Sagittula sp. P11: one gene and its partner. Each later gene encodes a partner of the first gene's protein in a complex. Links are inferred from orthologs where the notes say so. Each region holds a gene or a part of one and is shown on either strand. Other genes may lie near its edges.

What was found.
Region 2: the proteins of tig (region 1) and rpsG are in contact, whole or in part, in a crystal structure (PDB 3GTY), measured with the Thermotoga maritima proteins. The link is inferred for Sagittula sp. P11 from one-to-one orthologs. Residues at the interface, in WP_004081061.1 of Thermotoga maritima: Glu122, Val124, Val129, Leu130, Tyr133, Glu188, Gly259, Ile262, Tyr263, Glu266, Ser270, Glu273, Gln274, Glu277, Arg308, Gln311, Ile312, Ser315, Tyr316, Glu325, Arg329, Arg336, Leu363, Phe366, Trp367, Arg373, Leu377, Arg381, Leu384, Glu387; in WP_004081843.1 of Thermotoga maritima: Lys34, Lys52, Lys55, Glu59, Arg62, Gln63, Glu66, Asn67, Lys69, Val71, Arg95, Ala109, Lys110, Lys111, Gly112, Arg113, Pro114, Glu117, Glu121, Ile124, Ala125, Tyr127, Asn128, Asn129, Thr130, Gly131, Lys135, Asp139, Arg142, Met143.

The regions. Positions count from the first base shown.
Region 1 is NZ_CP021913.1:272,486-275,643, reverse strand. What follows is about bases 1-2,845. They hold tig (trigger factor), read left to right. Parts: upstream 1-681; coding sequence 682-2,010; downstream 2,011-2,845. Other genes in these bases: CDO87_RS01365 (methyl-accepting chemotaxis protein), read right to left, coding at 2,124-2,845; CDO87_RS01375 (AI-2E family transporter), read left to right, coding at 1-347. Outside these bases: more of CDO87_RS01365, read right to left, coding at 2,846-3,158. UniProt on the Bacillus subtilis protein: Involved in protein export. Acts as a chaperone by maintaining the newly synthesized protein in an open conformation. Functions as a peptidyl-prolyl cis-trans isomerase.
Region 2 is NZ_CP021913.1:1,640,344-1,643,432, reverse strand. Bases 22-2,797 are described here. They hold rpsG (30S ribosomal protein S7), read left to right. Parts: upstream 22-1,062; coding sequence 1,063-1,533; downstream 1,534-2,797. Other genes in these bases: fusA (elongation factor G), read left to right, coding at 1,769-2,797; rpsL (30S ribosomal protein S12), read left to right, coding at 667-1,038; CDO87_RS08065 (ester cyclase), read left to right, coding at 22-271. Outside these bases: more of CDO87_RS08065, read left to right, coding at 1-21; more of fusA, read left to right, coding at 2,798-3,089.

The DNA of each region.
Region 1 (3,158 bases):
TCGGGGCGCTGGCCGGAGTGGCGCTGACCTTTGCAATCGGCATCGTGTCGTTCGACACCGTGGGTGCGGCGGGGCTGGCCGCGGCCACATACTTCGTGCTCACCAGCATCGAGGGGCAGCTCGTGACGCCCTATGCCGTGGGACGCAGCCTGAACCTGAACCCGGTGGCGGTGTTCGTGGCGGTGGCCTTCTGGGGCTGGGCCTGGTCGGTGGTGGGCATGTTCGTGGCGGTGCCGGTGCTGATCATCGTACGCGCGATGTCCGAACGGGTCGACAGCCTGCACGGGCTGGGTGTGTTCCTTTCGGGACGTGGCGACGACGACCTGGGGCACACGCAGCCGGAGTGAGCGCGCCCGGGCCGGTTCGCGTCGGGAGGCCGGGCGAGGCCGCCCGCCGGGGTCCGGGGGGCGGCTGCGGGCATTGCCGGCCCTCGGTTCCGTTGCGGTCACCCGGGGCCACGAATCGCTGCCGAAGACGGGTTGCCGGCAGATCGGATGGAGGCCCGCTGGTCGGGCTGTACCGGCTTCGAGGACCGGAAGCGGCAAGGGGAGGCCCGGAGGCCTGCCAGGGGCACGCTGCGGCGGCCAAACCCGCTTGCACTGTTGTGCGCAGGTCAATAGAAGGTGCCAAATTCAATTGCGCCCCCATCGTGGGGCGCGTCTTCATTCGAGGGAAGAGACGATGCAGGTCACCGAGACGCTGAACGAAGGCCTCAAGCGCGGCTATGCCATCACCGTGACGGCGGCCGAGCTGGACGAGAAGGTTACTGCCAAGCTGAAAGAGGCGCAGCCGGACATCGAGATGAAGGGCTTCCGCAAGGGCAAGGTGCCTCTTGCGCTGCTGAAGAAGCAGTTCGGCCCGCGCGTGCTGGGCGAAACCATGCAGGAAGTCATCGACGGTGCCATGAACGAGCACTTCGAGACGTCCGGCGACCGCCCGGCGCTGCAGCCGGAAGTCAAGATGATGGACGGCGAGCAGTGGAAGGAAGGCGACGACGTGCGCGTCGAGATGTCCTACGAGGCGCTGCCGGAAGTCCCCGAGATCGACCTGTCCACCATCACCGTCGAGAAGCTGGTGGTGAAGGCCGACGAGGAGTCGGTGAACGACGCGCTCAACAACCTCGCCGCCACCGCCAAGGACTTCGAGACCAAGGAAGGTGCGGCAGAGGACGGCGACCAGGTGGTCTTCGACTTCCTCGGCAAGGTCGACGGCGAAGCCTTCGAGGGCGGCGCGGCAGAGGATTACCCGCTGGTGCTTGGCTCCGGCTCCTTCATCCCGGGCTTCGAAGAGCAGCTGGTGGGCGTGTCCGCCGGTGACGAGAAGACCGTCGAGGTGAAGTTCCCGGAAGAGTACGGCGCGGAGAACCTCGCCGGCAAGGACGCGACCTTCGAGTGCAAGATCAAGGAAGTGAAGGCTGCCAAGGCCGCCGAGATCGACGACGAGCTGGCCAAGAAGTTCGGCTCCGAGGACCTCGAGAGCCTGAAGAACCAGATCCGCGAGCGCCTGGAGGCTGAGTACGCCGGTGCGGCGCGCCAGGTGATGAAGCGCGGCCTGCTGGACCAGCTTGACGGCATGGTGTCCTTCGACCTGCCGCCGACCCTGCTGGATGCAGAGGCCAAGCAGATCGCGCACCAGCTGTGGCACGAAGAAAACCCGGACGTGCACGACCACAACCACGACACCATCGAGCCGACCGAAGAGCACATGAAGCTGGCCGAGCGCCGCGTGCGCCTCGGTCTGCTGCTGGCAGAGCTGGGTCAGAAGGCAGAGGTCGAGGTGACCGATGCCGAGATGACGCAGGCGATCATGAACCAGGCCCGCCAGTACCCGGGTCAGGAGCGTGCCTTCTTCGACTTCGTCCGCCAGAACGCACAGATGCAGCAGCAGCTGCGCGCGCCGATCTTCGAGGACAAGGTCATCGATCACATCGCCGACCAGGCGCAGGTCACGGAGAAGGAAATCTCCAAGGACGAGCTTGAGAAAGCAGTCGAGGCACTCGAGGAAGAGTGACCCGGCGCGGCTGGCGGGTCACAAACCGCCGGTCGGGGACAGTGAGAAACTTGAAGGCCGCCCTCTTGAGGGCGGCTTTTTCTTTTTGGCGGATCTGCGGGCGGGCGGCGTTGTCAGACGGCGGCCTGGTACGGCTGGAAGCTGCCGGAACTCCGGGCCTCGCCCACGGTGAAGAAGTCGATTTCGGTCAGCAGGTCGCGGGCGCCGCCCTGCAGGCGGGTGCCGGAATCGCGGGACTCCTGGACCATCGCGGCGTTCTGCTGCGTCACCTGGTCGAGCTGCGAAACGGAGGCATTGATTTCCGCCAGTGTCTGGCTTTGCTCTTCCATGCCGTGCGCAATTTCCTTCACGCGTTCGGAGATGCCGTTCACGCCCTGGAAGATCGTCTCGAACTCTGTCGTGGCGCGGTTCACGAGGTCGGAGCCCTCCCCGACGTGTTCCGAGCTGGACTGGATCAGCGCCTTGATCTCGTTCGCGGATTCGGAGCTGCGCTGCGCAAGCCCCCGGACTTCGGACGCCACGACAGCGAAGCCGCGACCGGAATCGCCGGCGCGCGCGGCTTCTACCCCGGCGTTCAGGGCCAGCAGGTTGGTCTGGAAGGCGATGCCCTCGATCACGGCGATGATCTGGCTGATCTGGCTGGACGATCCCTCGATCTTGTCCATGGCGGCAGTCAGGTTGGCCACGAGGGTGCGCCCGCCCTCGGCTGCGGTGCGGGTCTGGTTGGCGACGTTGCGCACCTCGTTCGCGTTTGACGCGGCAGAGCGCGCGGTGGAGGTCAGCTGGTCCACGGCGGCGGCAGTCTGTTCCAGCGTGGCCGCCTGCGTTTCGGTCCGGCGGGAGAGGTCGTCCGTCGTTTCCATCATCTCGTCAGCGGTGCGGCTCACGTCGGTCGAGACGTTCTTGACGTTCTTGATCAGCTCCGCCAGCTGGGTCATGCAGGCGTTGTAGGTTTCGCCGAGCGCATTGAGGTCCGGCGCGTTGCAGGGCGCGACCTGGCGTGTCAGGTCCCCGGTCGACAGCGCCTCCAGCGATTTCTTGATGTCAGTGATCGCAAGCTGGCGATCGGTGATGTCCGAGGCGACCTTGATGACCGCACGAACCTTGCCGTCGTCACCGATGACCGGCGAGTAGCAGGCCTGAATGAA
Region 2 (3,089 bases), 1.4 Mb from region 1 along the record:
GATCGGGCTGGCGGGGTATCGCGCGATGCTGGAGGGCGATGTGGCGGCCATTCCGGACCTGCGGTTCCGGATCGCGCTTCTGGCGGTCGATCCGCCGTGGATCGCCGTGCGGCTCGACTTCGACTGCACGCCCGCGGGCGCGCTCTTTGGTCTGGACGTCGACGGGCGGCGGGTGGCGTTTTCCGAGAACGTGTTCTATCGCGTGGAGGGCGGCCGCATCGCGGAGGTGCTGTCGGTCATCGACAAGGCGGCGGTCGCCGCGCAGCTCTGACAGGCGCTTGTGAGCCGCTTGCCGAGGGGCCGGGGGCGGCGGTGTTGACAAGGGGGGCGACTCTGCGTATACGCGCCTCCAATCCGTTGCGCCCGGACGTTGTCTGGGCGCTTCCGTTTGATACCGAACCACCGTCTCATGACAGAGACTGCGATCAAGTTCGGGGCGATGCAAGCCCGGGACCTCTGGAACGCCCCCGCGTAGGCCCTCCGGTAAGGGGTCGGATGCGGACCAAAAGTCGTTTGTGTGCAAGGGCCCTGGCCCGGCGCACCCGCGGCGCACCGAACCGGCCCATCCCATGGGCGCCCCGCGGGCGTCCGGACGGAGCGGGCCAGACCTGAACCCGCCGGGCCCGATCCCCGGCACCAAGTGAGAAGCACGGGGATAACGTCTACATGCCCACGATTCAGCAGCTGATCCGCAAGCCGCGGCAGCCCAAAGTCAAGCGCTCCAAGTCCCAGCACCTGGAGCAGTGCCCCCAGAAGCGCGGCGTCTGCACGCGCGTCTACACCACCACCCCGAAGAAGCCGAACTCCGCGATGCGGAAAGTTGCGAAGGTCCGCCTGACCAACGGCTACGAGGTCATCTCCTACATCCCCGGTGAAAGCCACAACCTTCAGGAGCACTCCGTTGTCCTGATCCGTGGCGGCCGTGTGAAAGACCTTCCGGGTGTGCGTTACCACATCCTGCGCGGTGTTCTGGATACCCAGGGCGTCAAGGACCGGAAGCAGCGCCGTTCGAAGTACGGCGCGAAGCGTCCGAAGTAACTCAGAGAAGAAGAGGATACTGATATGTCCCGTCGTCACGCCGCAGAAAAACGCGAAGTCCTGCCCGACGCCAAGTACGGCGACCGCGTTCTGACCAAATTCATGAACAACCTGATGTACGACGGCAAGAAGTCCGTCGCCGAAAGCATCGTCTACGGCGCGCTCGACCGCGTCGAGAACAAGGTGAAGCGCGCGCCGCTGGAAATCTTCCACGAGGCGCTCGACAACATCAAGCCGTCCGTCGAAGTGCGTTCGCGCCGCGTCGGTGGTGCCACTTACCAGGTGCCGGTCGAAGTGCGTCCGGAGCGCCGCGAGGCGCTGGCCATCCGCTGGCTGATCACCGCGTCCCGCAACCGCAACGAAAACACCATGGAAGAGCGTCTGGCCGGTGAGCTGATCGACGCCGTCCAGTCCCGTGGTGCCGCGGTGAAGAAGCGCGAGGACACGCACAAGATGGCAGACGCCAACAAGGCGTTCTCGCACTACCGCTGGTAAGACAGATGCCGGAGCACCCGCGCCCCTTCTGCCCCGATCCCGCCGGAGAGAACTCCGGACACGGATCGGGAGTCGGGGCGGGAAACGGGTGCTCCTCACATCCGCACACCGGAGTGGCCGGGCCCGGGGACGGGCTTTGGCCGCTCTTTGCCGTTCGCGGCAACGCGACGCTTGAACTTATCGGAGGCGAGGGTTAAGCGCCCGCGCAGAGATTACCCCCAGAGGACCCATACCCATGGCACGCGATTATCCCCTCGAACGGTACCGCAACTTCGGTATCATGGCGCACATCGACGCCGGAAAGACCACATGCTCGGAGCGGATCCTGTTCTACACGGGCAAATCCCACAACATCGGCGAGGTGCACGACGGTGCGGCCACGATGGACTGGATGGAGCAGGAACAGGAGCGTGGCATCACCATCACCTCCGCTGCGACCACGACCTTCTGGCAGTGGCAGGAAGATCCGACCCCCGAGGGCACGGATGACACCAAGTACCGCATGAACATCATCGACACCCCCGGGCACGTCGACTTCACCATCGAAGTCGAGCGTTCGCTGGCGGTTCTCGACGGTGCCGTCTGCGTTCTGGATGCCAACGCCGGCGTCGAACCGCAGACCGAAACCGTGTGGCGCCAAGCCGACCGTTACAAGGTTCCGCGCATCGTCTTCGTCAACAAGATGGACAAGATCGGTGCCGACTTCTTCAACTGTGTCCGCATGGTCGAGGACCGCACCGGTGCGCGCGCCGTTCCGATCGCGCTGCCGATCGGCGCCGAGTCCGAGCTGGAAGGTCTCGTCGACCTCGTGACCATGGAAGAGTGGGTGTGGAAGGGTGAAGACCTTGGCGCCTCCTGGGTCCGTGGCCCGATCCGCGACGAGCTGAAGGAGCTCGCCGAGGAATGGCGCGGCAAGATGATCGAAGCGGCCGTCGAGGAAGACGACGACGCGATGGAAGCCTACCTGGAAGGCGAAGAGCCCGACGTCCCGACCCTGCGCAAACTGCTGCGCAAGGGCACGCTGGCGCTGCACTTCGTTCCGGTCCTGGGCGGTTCCGCGTTCAAGAACAAGGGTGTGCAGCCGCTGCTGAACGCCGTTGTCGACTACCTGCCGTCCCCGCTGGACGTCGTCGACTACATGGGCTTCAAGCCGGGCGACGAGACGGAAACCCGTGACATCCCGCGCCGTGCGGACGACTCCATGCCGTTCGCCGGCCTGGCATTCAAGATCATGAACGACCCGTTCGTGGGCTCGCTGACCTTCACCCGCGTCTACTCCGGCGTGATGAAGAAGGGCGACTCGATCCTGAACTCCACCAAGGGCAAGAAAGAGCGCATCGGTCGTATGATGATGATGCACTCCAACAACCGCGAAGAGATCGAGGAAGCCTTTGCAGGCGACATCATCGCGCTGGCGGGTCTGAAGGACACCACCACGGGTGACACGCTGTGTGACGCGAAGGACCCGGTGGTTCTGGAAACCATGACCTTCCCGGAGCCGGTGATCGAGATCGCGGTCGAGCCCAAGACCAAGGGCGACCAGGAGAAGATGTCCG